Regions from separate parts of the Pannonibacter anstelovis genome, predicted to be linked through region 2. Evidence: riboswitches for the same ligand, from Rfam matches in the RefSeq annotation. Region 2 holds a riboswitch; each other region holds the start of a gene.

Region 1 (3,200 bases), on a different contig from region 2:
CCTTGATGCGCAGCACGCCCTTCAGCGCCATCGCCCGCAGCACCACAGCCTCGATGTCCTTCAGCGAGGCAAACTCCGGCGCCATGACCACATGGCTTTCGAAATCGTCATGGTGGTGATCATGATCATGATCATGGTCATGGTCATCATCGTGATCGTGATCGTGATCGTGGTCATCATCGTCATGATGGTGGTGATGATGGTGCGCACGGCGGGCAGCCAGATCATCCTCCGCAGCGGAGGAGCGGCCCAGCAGCACGTCGATGGGCAGCGAACCCTTTTCAGCTGCAATGATCTCGACACCGGCGCGCACATCTTCTGCGATATGCTCGCGGATATGCTCTAGCGCGTGATCATCGACCAGATCGGCCTTGTTCAGCACCACCAGATCGGCGCAGGCGAGCTGATCGTGGAAAAGCTCTTCCACCGGATTGTCATGATCCAGCGTTTCATCGGCAGCGCGCTGCGCGGCAAGGGCTTCCTCGTCCAGCACGATGCGCCCTTCGGCGAGAGCTGCCGCATCCAGCACGGTGACAACACCATCCACCGTCACCCGCGTCTTGACGCTGGGCCAGGTAAAGGCCCGCACCAGCGGCTGGGGCAGAGCAAGGCCTGACGTCTCGATGACGATGTGGTCCGGCGGCGTCTCGCGGGCCAGCAGCATTTCCATGGCTGGGAGGAAATCATCGGCCACGGTGCAGCAGATGCAGCCGTTGGTCAGCTCCACCACATCATCGGCAGAGCAGGACGGATCGGCGCAGCCATCCAGCAGCGAGCCGTCAAAGCCCATATCGCCGAACTCGTTGACGATCAGCGCAATGCGCCGCCCGTCCGCGTTGGTCAGGAGATTGCGGATGAGCGTCGTCTTGCCCGCGCCCAGAAAGCCGGTGACGATGGTGGCCGGGATCTTGGCCACGGCAGGGGTCTGAAAATCGGTCATAGAGAGATATCCGGTTGTGAGGAGGGCTTGAGCACGAGCGGCAGACCGGCGGCCACAAAGACCACGCGGCTGCAGACGGCAGCAAGCTCCTGATTGAGACGGCCCTGCGCATCGCGGAACTGACGCGCCATGGCGTTGTCCGGCACGATGCCAAGACCCACTTCATTCGAAACGAAAACAACAGGCGCAGGCAGATTGGGCACGAGCGCGCAAAGCGCCTGAGTAGCGGCGGCAAGGTCTGCTTCGGCCATCATCAGATTGGTCAGCCAGAGCGTCAGGCAATCGACCAGCACCGCACGTCCGGGCAGGGCTTCGCGCCGGAGCACGTCCGTCAGTTCCGCGCCGATGCCGCCCTTGTCCTCAATGGTGCGCCACTCTACCCCGCGCCGTGCGCGGTGCAGGCCGATGCGGGCTTCCATCTCCCCGTCCCAAGCGGCGGAAGTCGCCACATAGACAGGCTCAAGCCCGCTTTCGAGGATCAGCTGCTCTGCATATCTGCTCTTGCCGGAGCGTGCGCCGCCCGTCACCAGAACGGAAGTTGCCGCCCCCTGCCCTTCAGCCTGCGCCATGGGTCAGCCGCAGGCTTGCAGCATGGCAGCGTCAGGCTCTCTTGCGGACGCGCGGGCGCGATCCGCCCTGCCATCCGCCCAGTCTGGGGGAGTAGAAATCATGTCAGGTCCTCCGGTCCGCCCACCCGGCGGCCTTGGGGTTGCACAACATCAGGCCGGTCTCCTGGCTCGCGGGTCTTCACCTTGCCGCGCCTTCCCGCAAGGACTGGCCTTGCAGTGGCATGAGGCGGCAAGATTCTCCGCTGACAGTTGCGGGGGCAGCTGCGGCTTTGGAGCCCCGGATTGAGTCGCTCCGCACCGCATTCCCGTTTCATCCCCTTGGGCTTGGCCCTCCGGGGAACCTGATCCTCTCCTTGTAACGGCTTGGCGGCAGCGCAGCAAGGACGCCCTTAGGGCAAGCCTGCGGCGCAAAAGCCCCCTCCACATTCCGGGCAACGGGTGCAAGAACCGGCGCGGATGGGTTATCCACTGGCCCAAGCCGTTGAAAGACCGCAGATTTCCGCCAAAGCCAGCCCTGTGGAAAACTTTCTTGAAGAAAGGGCTTGGCAAATGCTCAAGGCCTTTGTTATACGCCTCTCACCGACGGCGGCGCACACAGCCGCCACCGCAAAGGGCACTGCCCTTCTGGTGATCCGCGATAGCTCAGTTGGTAGAGCGTTCGACTGTTAATCGAATGGTCGCAGGTTCGAGTCCTGCTCGCGGAGCCAACCTTCTCTCTTCCCTAGATAAAATTCAAAACTTGCCCGCAACGGCAGGGCTTTTTGCGTTTGTGCGGCAGACTGCGCCTCACGCGGGTCTGCGGTAGAGCAGCCAGAGAAAATACGGCCCGCCGATGAAGGACGCGAGGATGCCGGCGGGGATCTCGTAGGGAAAATCGAGCGTGCGGCCCAGCCAGTCGGCGCTGACCATCAGAGCAGCGCCAATAGCCGCAGCACAGGCAATCCGCAGCAGCGCACGCCCCGGCGCCACGGAGGCCGCGATATGGGGCGCGATGAGGCCGATGAAGCTAAGGGGGCCGGTTATCAGCGTGGCGGCAGCCGTCAGCAGGGCCGAGAGCGCCAGAAGCAAGGTGCGCGAGCGGCGGGGCGACAGGCCCAGCGCCCGGGCTGTGGTGTCGCCCAGCGGCAGAATCTCCAGCCAGCGCCCCATCAGCGGCAGCACCAGCAGCACAACGAGCAGGATGGCCAGCGAGGCAAGGGCCGTCAGTCCGGCGGCGCGGTAGGTCGGCCCCATGGACCAGGCCAGCACGAAGACCGCACGCGGATCACCGCTGGCCAGAATGAAGGATATGAGCGCAGCCGCAAATGTGCCTATGGCAACACCGGCCAGCAGCACCGGCCCGGGTGCGTGGCCGGACTTGCGGGTGATGGCCAGCACGAAGAGGAAGGCGAGCACCGCCCCGCCCGCTCCGCCCCCCAGCAGCAGGAGAGGAGAGAAGGAACCGGTCAAAAACAGCGCCACGGTGATGCCGAGCCCTGCCCCCGAACTGACGCCCAGCCCTTCAGGACTGGCCAGCGGATTGCCGGTCATCGCCTGAATGAGCCCGCCAGCCAGCGCCAGCATCGCACCGGCAGCGGCAGATGCCAGCACACGCGGCCAGCGCCCTTCGATCAGTTCTCCGGCGGCGAGGCCACCCGGATGCAGCTGGCTGGTGAGGGAGAAGAGCGTGAGGGCGGCAAGACAGGCCAGAG
Region 2 (3,200 bases):
GCACAGGGCTACGCCGCCGCCGCGCTTGGACAGCTGCAGCGCCGAATTGATCGACCGGCCGATGGACTCCATGTTGTCTTCGATGCGCAGCAGGAAGCAGGACACCAGCTCGCCGCGGCTCTTCTTGCCCGCGTTGAGGAAGGTCGGCGTTGCCGGCTGGAAGCGGCCGGTGATGATCTCTTCCATCATCGCCATGGCAAGGGCTTCGTCGCCGCGTGCCAGCGCCAGCGCCACCATGCAGACGCGGTCTTCGTAGCGCTCCAGATAGCGCTTTCCGTCAAACGTCTTCAGCGTATAGGACGTGTAATACTTGAAGGCGCCGAGGAAGGTCGGGAAGCGGAACTTCTTCGCATAGGCAGCGTCGAACAGGTCGCGCACGAATTCGAAGGAATACTGTTCCAGAACCTCGGGCTCGTAGTAGCCCTCGGTGACCAGATAATCGAGCTTCTCCTTCAGATTATGGAAGAAGACCGTGTTCTGGTTCACGTGCGAGAGGAAATACTGGCGAGCGGCCTCGCGGTCCTTCTCGAACTGGATCTTTCCCTCATCATCATAGAGGTTCAGCATCGCGTTCAGCGCGTGATAGTCCAGCGCCGTGGACTGACGGGCATTGCTGCCGCCGGAAGCCGGGGCAACGGCTGCGGAGTGGGTCTTTGCGCCCGCGTCCTGCGGGGAATCCGTGTCTAGCATGTCCAAAACCGTTCCAGTCCGAGGGTGACGTTCCCGACATCTTCCGCCGTGCCCAGAAGCTCGAACCTGTAGAGGAACGGCACGTTGCACTTGGCGGAAATGATGTTGCCGGCGATGGCATAGCCTTCGCCAAAATTGGTGTTTCCCGCAGCAATGACGCCGCGTAGGAGAGTGCGGTTCTGCTCCTCGTTGAGAAAGCGGATCACGGGCTTGGGCACCGCGCCCTTCGGGGTGCCGCCGCCATAGGTCGGTGTCACCAGCACGAAGGGCTCGCTTACGAGGGGCACGGGCGCACTGGCGTCCACGGGCAGGCGGATGGCGTCCATACCCAGCTTCTCAACGAAGCGCCGGGTATTTTCCGAAGTGCTGGAAAAATAGACGAGCCTGGCCATGGTGCATGCGCCCTTCAGTGTTTCAGGCGAGGCCGCCGATCAGGTCCGGGCGGAAACCGGCCCAGTGGTTTTCGCCGGCAACAACCACCGGCACCTGGCGGTAGCCAAGACCGGTCACATAGTCATAGGCCGCCGTATCTTCGGAGATATCGACCAGCGTGTAGTCAATGCCCTTGCGCTCAAGGGCGCGAGTGGTGGCATTGCACTGGACGCAGGCGGGCTTGCTGTAGACGGTGACGGTCATCGGTCGTTCCTCGTATGACGGACGTAACAAAGGGTTCGGCCACGCGTCTGCGCAGCCGGTATCAGATGAAAACTCAAGGACAAATTTACGCGCCCCAACCAGATAGTGTCCGGCGGAACGGTGGAAACAGGCCGCGGGCAACTACCCGGGCGGAAACTCGTAAACGGCTCTCTTCATCATGCCTGCACCCCGAAGCACTGCTGCCGAAGCAGATGGCGCTGGCCAGAGGGAGCGGACAGCCCGGCATAACCGGACATGAACTGACCACACCCCTCCGGCACCCCGCCGGTGGACGTTACGTTCAAGGCAGGTCTCCTGGCTCACGGGTCATCACGCCGCCCCGCCTTCCCAGGCCTTGCGGCCAAGTGGCAGAATAGGACGAACGCTCTCCGTTCACAGTTGCGGGGGCAGCCTGGGAATTGCCGGATTTCCGCCGGTTTCACCCTGTTCCCGTCTTAGCTCATCGGCGTTTCCGCCAGAGAACCCTGAACAGGAGTCAACATAGCGGAGATTCGATTTTTATCAATCCCTATGTGAAATGGCGTCGGATACCCACAAGATGTAGTGATCCGGCTCAAAGCCAGCACGGCCGGAAAATGGCGGAAATCTGCGAAAGAGCGCTTCAGACCATGAAAAAGGGCACCCCTTTTGAGGGTGCCCTCGATGGCAAAATTGTGTTTTCCGGGGATCAGTGCACGCCAGATCTTGATACCTCTGGACTCAGCTGACCGGGGCTTCAGTCAGCCAGATCCTCGACGCTTGCCACCTGGCCGTCTTCATCAAGACGGTAGACGACTGGTGCGCCGGTGCCCAGTTCGCGCTTGAGGATCTGTTCCGGCGTCAGCTTTTCCAGTTCCATGATCAGCGCGCGCAGGGAGTTGCCGTGGGCGGCAACGATGACGCGGGTGCCTTCCATGACGCGCGGCAGGATCTCGGCGCGGTAATAGGGCAGAACGCGCTCGGCGGTCATCTTCAGGCTTTCGCCGCCCGGAGGGGGCACGTCGAAGGAGCGGCGCCAGATGTGCACCTGCTCTTCACCGAACTTCTCGCGGGCTTCATCCTTGTTCATGCCGGTGATGTCGCCGTAGTCGCGCTCATTCAGGGCCTGATTGCGGATCGTCTCCAGGCCCTCCTGGCCGAGTTCGGCAAGGATGAGCTTCAGCGTGTGCTGCGCACGGGTCAGGTCCGAGGTGAAGGCGACGTCGAACTTCAGCTTCATGTCGCGCAGCTTGCCGCCGGCGGCCTTGGCTTCACCGATGCCCTGCTCAGTCAGGTCCGGGTCCTTCCAGCCGGTGAAGAGGTTCTTGAGGTTCCATTCGCTCTGGCCGTGGCGGACGAGCACCAAGAGACGTTCCATGCACCGATCTCCTTGAATTTCTGAATTTGTGTCAGTCGTTGAGGCCGAGCACGTCGGCCATGGAGTAAAGACCCGGCTTGCGGTCACGCGCCCACAGGGCTGCCCTGACTGCACCACGGGCAAAGATCTGGCGGTCTTCCGCCTTGTGGGTCAGTTCGACCCGCTCACCCTCACCGGCGAGGATGACGGTGTGGTCGCCGACGACAGACCCACCGCGCAGGGTGGCGAAACCGATGGTGCCGGCCTCACGCGGGCCGGTATGCCCGTCGCGCACCCGCACCGAATGCTCTGCAAGGCCGATGCCGCGCCCTTCGGCCGCAGCCTCGCCCAGCAGCAGCGCCGTGCCGGAGGGTGCATCCACCTTGTGGCGGTGATGCATCTCGACGATTTCCAGATCGTAATCGGGGCCAAGGGCTGCAGCGGCCTTCTTCACCAGCGCCGCCAGCAGATTGACGCCAAGGCTCATGTTGCCGGACTTGACGAGCCGGGCATGGCGGGCGGCGGCTTCCAGCTTCGG
Region 3 (3,200 bases), on a different contig from region 2:
CCTCGATGAGGGCGGTGGGCATGGCATAGCGGCCTGCGGTGAAGGGCGTGTCCTCGCCGCTGTCATAGACGAAGACGCGCAGCGGCTCCTTGCCCGGCTCCTTTACCCTGGCGGTCACTTCGGCAAGCTTTGCCTCGTAACCGGCGACCAGCGCCCTGGCCTTGTCCTCGACGCCGAAGATCGTCCCGAGGTTCAGAAGATCGTTGTACATGTCGGCCATGGAGATCTTCTCCCTGGGGCCGATGTGGATGCAGCTTTCGGTCAGCTCATAGACCTTGATACCGAAGGGGGCTAGCGTTTCCGGCGTCACCTCGCCGCCCACCTTCATGCCGTAGTTCCAGCCTGCGAAATAGAAATCGGCTTCCGCACCCAGCAGCACTTCCTTGGTGGGGTATTTTTCGGCGAGTTCCGGCAGCTCCTTCACGCCTTCGCGCATCTCCGGGTCCAGCGTCTTCCAGCCGGACACGCCGGTGTAACCGGCCATGTGGTCCGTCAGGCCCAGCACCAGCATCATTTCGGTGAGGTTCACGTCATTGGAGATGGCGCGTGTGGGGGCGGCGTCAAAGGTGACATCGCGGTTGCAGCTTTTCACCGTCACCGGATAGGCAAAGGCGCTGGCGGTGGTGGCCAGAAGGGCGGCGAAAGCAAGGGCTATACGCATCGGTCAGATCTCACAAGTGAAAGGAAAAACGGGGGGAATGGCCGGAGGTATCGATCCGTGAACGGACGGAGAAAGCCCCGGCGATATTGGCTTCGGTCAGCGCCGCTTCCGGCCTGTCCATGGCGAGCACGGTGCCGTTGGCGAGCAGCAGCACCCGGTCAGCATGCTCTGCGGCCAGCGTCAGGTCATGCAGGGTGGTGATCACCGTCAGCGGCAGGCCGCGCAGCAGGGCCATCAGCTCCAGCTGGTGGCGGATATCGAGATGGTTCGTCGGCTCATCAAGGATCAGCAGGCGCGGCTCCTGCGCCAGCGCACGGGCCACCAGCACACGCTGGCGCTCGCCGCCGGACAGGGTGCCGAAGGAGCGCTCGCTCAGCGCCGTCAGATGCAGCCGGGCCAGGGCATGCTCCACCACCTCGCCGTCACGCGCTCCTGCTGCCGCAAGTCCGCGCTGATGCGGCAGGCGGCCGAGGCTGACGATCTGGCGCACGGTCAGGGCAAAATCCGTCGGCTGCTCCTGCAGTACCACGGCAATGCGGCGGGCCGTGTCACGGCTGGACATGGCCCAAAGGCTCGTGCCCTCCAGCCGCACGTCACCTGTCTGCGGCTTGTGGAAGCGGTAAAGCAGTCGCAGCAGCGACGATTTTCCCGCCCCATTGGCACCGCAAATGGCCAGCATCTCACCCTGATTGACGGTGAAGCTGATCCCGGAGAGGAGCGTGAGGTTTCCGCGCGGCCCCCAGCCGAGGTTATCAGCCTCGAAGAAAGGCGCGCTCACGTGCCGGGCCTGAAGGTGGTTGTGCGGCCGGGTGCGGGAATGCGGGCCAGCGCCGTCTTCGCCATCCGGCCCGGACGCTCGGATGCCTTGCACCAGCCATCGGCCAGACCGTGATACTGGCGGGCAAAAGCGGCAATGTCCGGCACGTCTTCCAGCGTCAGGTGCCCGAACAGCCAGCCGGTCTTGAACTGTGCGGTCAGGGCGACAGTGCAGGGCTGGCCACAGGCGGCCATGCATTCAACGCCTGAGACGGACCAGTCCGTATCGGCCTGCAGCGCGCTGGCAAGGGCTGTGCCTAGATCATGCCCGGGCCGTTCGCCGGTCTCCTTGTCGCGGCATGTAACGCAGATCGTGAGATAATGGGAAGGGGAGGGGCCTTCCGTCTTCGGGATGGCCTGCTGCATAGGCGCAGGCGCAGGTGTTCCGGCCAAGGCCGGTCCCTGAATGGTCATGGACATGCTCCTTCCGGGACACCCCGCCCGGCGGTTTGAGGTCTGTTGTGATGGCAGGTCTCCTGACTTGCGGGTCGCCGCTTGCCCGGTCCTTCCCGTTCCTCGGTGGAACAGTGGATCACCCGGGGTCGCTCGCCGCCTACAGTTGCGGGGGCAGTCACGGACTTGGCGCCTGTTGGCTACACCGTACCGTGTTCCCTTTTCACCCGGCCAAGGCTTTGCCAGCCGGGAACCATCGCCGCAGATGATCAAATCCGCCGTCCTTCCTGTCAAGCTCCATCGTCATAAATCCGGAACAGGTTTTCATACTGGGGTAGTGATATATGTTATAAGATAACATTACAATATATGGCTTCGTAAGGACAAAAAAATCCCCGGCTGCCTATGCCGGCAGCCGGGGGAGTCGCCTCTCATCGAGCTGGGGTGAACGGCATCCCGGGGGCTGGGGTGCCGTCGCAAGTCTCTGCCTTTACGCCAAGTCCTAAGATGCTGACGCATCAAGACTTGGAACGCTCAGGCGCCGCAGTGTTCGAACAATTCCCGTTGAGCAAAGCTCCCCGGTGGCTCCGTCACTCGGCGGCGATGCGGGCGCTGGGGTTGTTCGGATGTGTCGTCCAGTTGGCATAGTCCCCAGAGACGGTACGGCCCGTCCGCGGATCAACGGTTCCGGTGGCCATTGGTTCCATGGTGATGCAATTTTCCACCGGGCAGACCGAGACGCAGAGATTGCAGCCGACGCATTCCTCGTCGATCACTTCGAACTTGCGTACCCCGTCCACCATGCTGGTGATCGCCTGATGCGAGGTGTCCTCGCAGGCGATGTGGCAGCGGCCACACTTGATGCAGAGGTCCTCGTCGATCTTCGCCTTGGCGATGTAGTTGAGGTTGAGGTAGCGCCAGTCGGTGACATTGGGCACTGCACGGCCTGAGAAGTCCGAAATCCGCTCGTAACCGGCCCCGCCCATCCAGTCCTTCAGCCCCTCGATCATCTCCTCGACGATCTTGAAGCCATAGGTCATGGCGGCGGTGCAGACCTGCACGTTGCCGGCGCCGAGGGCAATGAACTCTGCCGCATCGCGCCAGGTGGTGACGCCGCCGATGCCGGATATGGGCAGGCCATAGGTTTCCGGATCACGGGCGATTTCCGCCACCATGTTGAGGGCAATCGGCTTCACCGCCGGGCCGCAATAGCCCCCGTGCGAGCCCTTGCCGTCAATGGTCGGCGTTGGCGCCATGCGGTCAAGGTCAACACCCACGATGGAATTGATGGTGTTGATCAGCGACACCGCATCCGCTCCGCCGCGTTTGG
Region 4 (3,200 bases), on a different contig from region 2:
CAACAGAGGCCAAATTTATGACGTCCATGACAGATGCCGTTGCCGGCGCCCGCGCCCACATCGAGGCTGCGCTCGTTGCCAGGGCAACTTCCGACACAGCCTTCCGCGAGCTGCTGAAGAGCAATCCGCATGCCGCCATCCGCGACATGTTCGGCAATGACCCGATCCCATCGATGAAGATCAGCGTCGTCGAGGAACAGGCCGGCGAAGTGCTTCTCGTACTGCCGCGCTCCATCGCCGAAGACGAGCTGCCGGATGAGCTTCTGGACTATGCGTCCGGCGGAAATCTGCACAAGTGCTTGAGCGATATAGGTTTCTTTACCCCAATCGAAGGCCGTGGCATCAGGTTCTAAGGGAGACGATCATGAGCGAAATCACAGCCTATCCGTTCGAGAAGGCTCGCGCCGTTCTTGAGGCCGAGCTTCGCAAGAAGGCAGAAACTGACACTGCCTTCCGCAGCGCCCTTCTGAACGATCCGCATGCAGTACTTGTGGAATTGCTTGGCACGGATCCGGTCCCGAGCCTTGCGATCCGGGTCCTGGAAGAAGCTCCCGGAGAGATCGTGCTGGTGCTTCCGCGCCGCATCGAGGCAGATGAACTGCCGGACGAATTGCTCGATTATGCAGCCGGCGGCGCCTACAAGGGCTGCAAGGGCGATGGCTGGACGCAGGACAAGCTGCGCCGCATTGGCTACGACCCATTCTGATCCACGCCTTTGCATGGAGGCCGGGAGTTCCCCGGCCTCTTTTCATGCCAAAGGCTCAGCCCGCCACATGAAGCCTTGCGTTGAACAGCGGGCTGCCGCTGAGCTGCTTCAGAGCCTTTGCGCCCGCCAGCACGCCGAGGTCCACCAGCGGCTCCAGAATGATCACGGTCATGTAAGCCGCACCGAAGCTGGCCACATCAGCGAGGTTCTCAGTGGAGAAACCGTGGCCATAGACGGCCCAGAAGGCCACCCAGGCAACAATGCCGCCCTGATAGGCGGTGGAAAGCGCCAGCGCCTGCGAATATTTCAGGTCCACATACGGTGTCGACGGCGCAATGATTCGCTTTGCCAGCAGGCTGATGCCAAAGAGAGGCACCAGCAGCGTGGTGACATTCATGCCGTATTGCGGCAGGTCGAAGGGTGCAAAGAACAGGCCCTGCATCAGCAGACCGGCGGCTAGCCCGATGGCAGCAGCCCCTGCCCCGAACAGCAGCAGCAGTGTAGAGCCGAGAATCAGATGCACCTCGGACACGCCCACGGGGTGATGCGGCAGCACCTCGAAGAAGCAAAACACGAGCGCAGTGGTCATGATGCTGCGCAGGAGAAGCGGAATGGCACCGCCATTGGTCCGCAGGTCGTCAACGGCGAGTTTTGCTGCAAGCCCGAAAGCCGTTGCCGCTGTGCCATAACTCAGGATGATTTTCGCGCCTTCAACGACGCCTTCTTCGATATGCATGCTCGTTCCTTTCTGCGCCCGCCGCGCATTGGACTGGATTGGGCTTTGCGCCCGGTCATGTGATGGACAGGTATCCTGGCTTACGGTTCACCGCTTCGCCTGCCTTCCCAGCCCTTGCGGGGCCAGTGGCATAGAGGCATCGCTCGCCGTTTACAGTTGCGGGGGCAGCCGGGGAATCAGGCCTTGCACGATGTGCGGGCCCTCACCCCGTTCCCTGTTTTTTGCCGTAGCAGCATCTGTCTGCGCGGCCCATCAGCTTCACTCTAGCCCAGATAGAAACAATGCCATAGCATTTGTGCGTTCATGCATGTCTTTCCACATACCGGCAAAAAGTATGAGCCAGGCGCATCAAAGCGCCGTGAAATCGCCCGCTTTGACAGATCATTTCACAAAGCCGTTATGCTGGAGTAGTTTACCATGCATCATCGATAGCCGCGTTCCAGCCAAAGACCTGTGTGTGACGCAGGTCACGGACCTTTATGGCAAGGTTGGGACATGGTTCCGGCGGTTTAGATTTCAGTTCTCAATCTGGAGCTTCAAATGCGATCCTTTCTGATGCGTGGTGTCAGTGTCTCCGTCATGGCCTTGGCGCTGACCCACGGTGCGCTGGCTTTCGAGGCGACCGGCAACGATGTTGCCGATGCCTTCCTGTCACGGGTAGAGGCCGGCAATGTAAAGGTCGTGTCGGTCGGCAGCGTTTCCGAAGATGGCGATCAGGTAACCCTTGAGGATGTCGCCCTTGAAGGCAAGACACCGGAAGATGGTTCCGGCACCATCGGCATCATCACCCTGACCAACGGTGAAGAAAAGTCAGATGGGACGATGAGCCTTGATGGCGTCGCCATCGAGGAAGCCGTGCTTGAAGACAAGGACGGCGCATCTGTGTCGATGGCATCGCTGACCCTGACAGGTGTGGTTCTTCCGCCTGCTGACGGGTCCAAATCCTTCGAGGAAACTGCAGATTACAACACCATCGAGGCTGAAGGTATCGAGATCGCCGAAGGTGACGTTACCAAGGCCTCGCTGGACACCGTCTATGCTGCGATCAACAGCCGCGAAGGCAATCTGCCAACCTCGGGCGAACTGAACATGACGGGTATCGCCATTGCGGTTTCAGAGCTTGACGCAGGCACTGCCAAGCAGCTCACCGATCTTGGCTATGAGACCGTGAATGCCGAAGTGGCGGCAGAGTTCAAGTGGGATCCGGTCACCGGTGTGCTTGACCTGCCGAGGCTCGACATGACCGCAGCTGAAATGGGCGGCGTCGCCCTGGCTGTGCAGATCGGCGGCCTGACCAAGGAAGTGGCCGAGAAGCTGGAAGCAGCCAAGGACAACAGCGACGAAGCCATGGCTATCCTGCAGGGCCTGACGCTGAACTCCATGCGCCTGCGCTTCGACAACGGCTCGATCGTCGACCGCCTCCTCGACCAGCAGGCCAAGACTGCAGGATCGGACCGAGCCGCAGTCGTTAGCCAGCTCAAGACCGGCCTGCCGATGATGCTCGCCCTGCTTCAGAACCCGGAGTTCCAGGCCAAGGTGGCAGCTGCTGCCGGCGAATTCCTGGACAACCCCGTGTCACTGCAGGCTGACGCCAAGCCGGCAGCTCCTGTTTCCGTCGCGCAGATCTTCGGAACGGCAGTCATGGCACCGCAGGGCCTGCCGCAGATCCTTGGGATCGACGTCACGGCCAACAAGAAATAAGCGCCGTTTGACGGTCCCGCGCCGGCCGATGGGTTCCCGCGATGGCAGCCCATCAAT

What was found. A riboswitch is a leader RNA that binds a small molecule or an ion and turns the genes downstream of it on or off. The one in region 2 is predicted to bind cobalamin.
Region 1: another riboswitch for cobalamin. It lies ahead of cobU (bifunctional adenosylcobinamide kinase/adenosylcobinamide-phosphate guanylyltransferase); the one in region 2 lies ahead of nrdH (glutaredoxin-like protein NrdH).
Region 3: another riboswitch for cobalamin. It lies ahead of V6L75_RS12185 (DUF1636 domain-containing protein); the one in region 2 lies ahead of nrdH (glutaredoxin-like protein NrdH).
Region 4: another riboswitch for cobalamin. It lies ahead of V6L75_RS00960 (energy-coupling factor ABC transporter permease); the one in region 2 lies ahead of nrdH (glutaredoxin-like protein NrdH).

The regions. Positions count from the first base shown of each region.
Region 1 covers NZ_JBAKBF010000006.1:219,791-222,990, forward strand. The annotation lists gene cobW (cobalamin biosynthesis protein CobW) at 1-940, opposite strand, end outside; gene cobU (bifunctional adenosylcobinamide kinase/adenosylcobinamide-phosphate guanylyltransferase) at 937-1,509, opposite strand; cobalamin riboswitch at 1,646-1,869, opposite strand; tRNA gene V6L75_RS11715 (tRNA-Asn) at 2,141-2,216, shown strand; gene fhuB (Fe(3+)-hydroxamate ABC transporter permease FhuB) at 2,296-3,200, opposite strand, start outside.
Region 2 covers NZ_JBAKBF010000003.1:174,821-178,020, reverse strand. The annotation lists gene nrdE (class 1b ribonucleoside-diphosphate reductase subunit alpha) at 1-690, opposite strand, end outside; gene nrdI (class Ib ribonucleoside-diphosphate reductase assembly flavoprotein NrdI) at 684-1,082, opposite strand; gene nrdH (glutaredoxin-like protein NrdH) at 1,105-1,326, opposite strand; cobalamin riboswitch at 1,615-1,829, opposite strand; gene V6L75_RS06105 (2,3-bisphosphoglycerate-dependent phosphoglycerate mutase) at 2,063-2,683, opposite strand; gene dapB (4-hydroxy-tetrahydrodipicolinate reductase) at 2,715-3,200, opposite strand, start outside.
Region 3 covers NZ_JBAKBF010000007.1:32,065-35,264, forward strand. The annotation lists gene V6L75_RS12175 (ABC transporter substrate-binding protein) at 1-661, opposite strand, end outside; gene V6L75_RS12180 (ABC transporter ATP-binding protein) at 672-1,439, opposite strand; gene V6L75_RS12185 (DUF1636 domain-containing protein) at 1,436-1,891, opposite strand; cobalamin riboswitch at 1,927-2,143, opposite strand; gene preA (NAD-dependent dihydropyrimidine dehydrogenase subunit PreA) at 2,461-3,200, opposite strand, start outside.
Region 4 covers NZ_JBAKBF010000001.1:212,423-215,622, reverse strand. The annotation lists gene V6L75_RS00970 (NHLP leader peptide family natural product precursor) at 18-353, shown strand; gene V6L75_RS00965 (NHLP leader peptide family RiPP precursor) at 365-706, shown strand; gene V6L75_RS00960 (energy-coupling factor ABC transporter permease) at 762-1,442, opposite strand; cobalamin riboswitch at 1,491-1,710, opposite strand; gene V6L75_RS00955 (hypothetical protein) at 1,983-3,143, shown strand.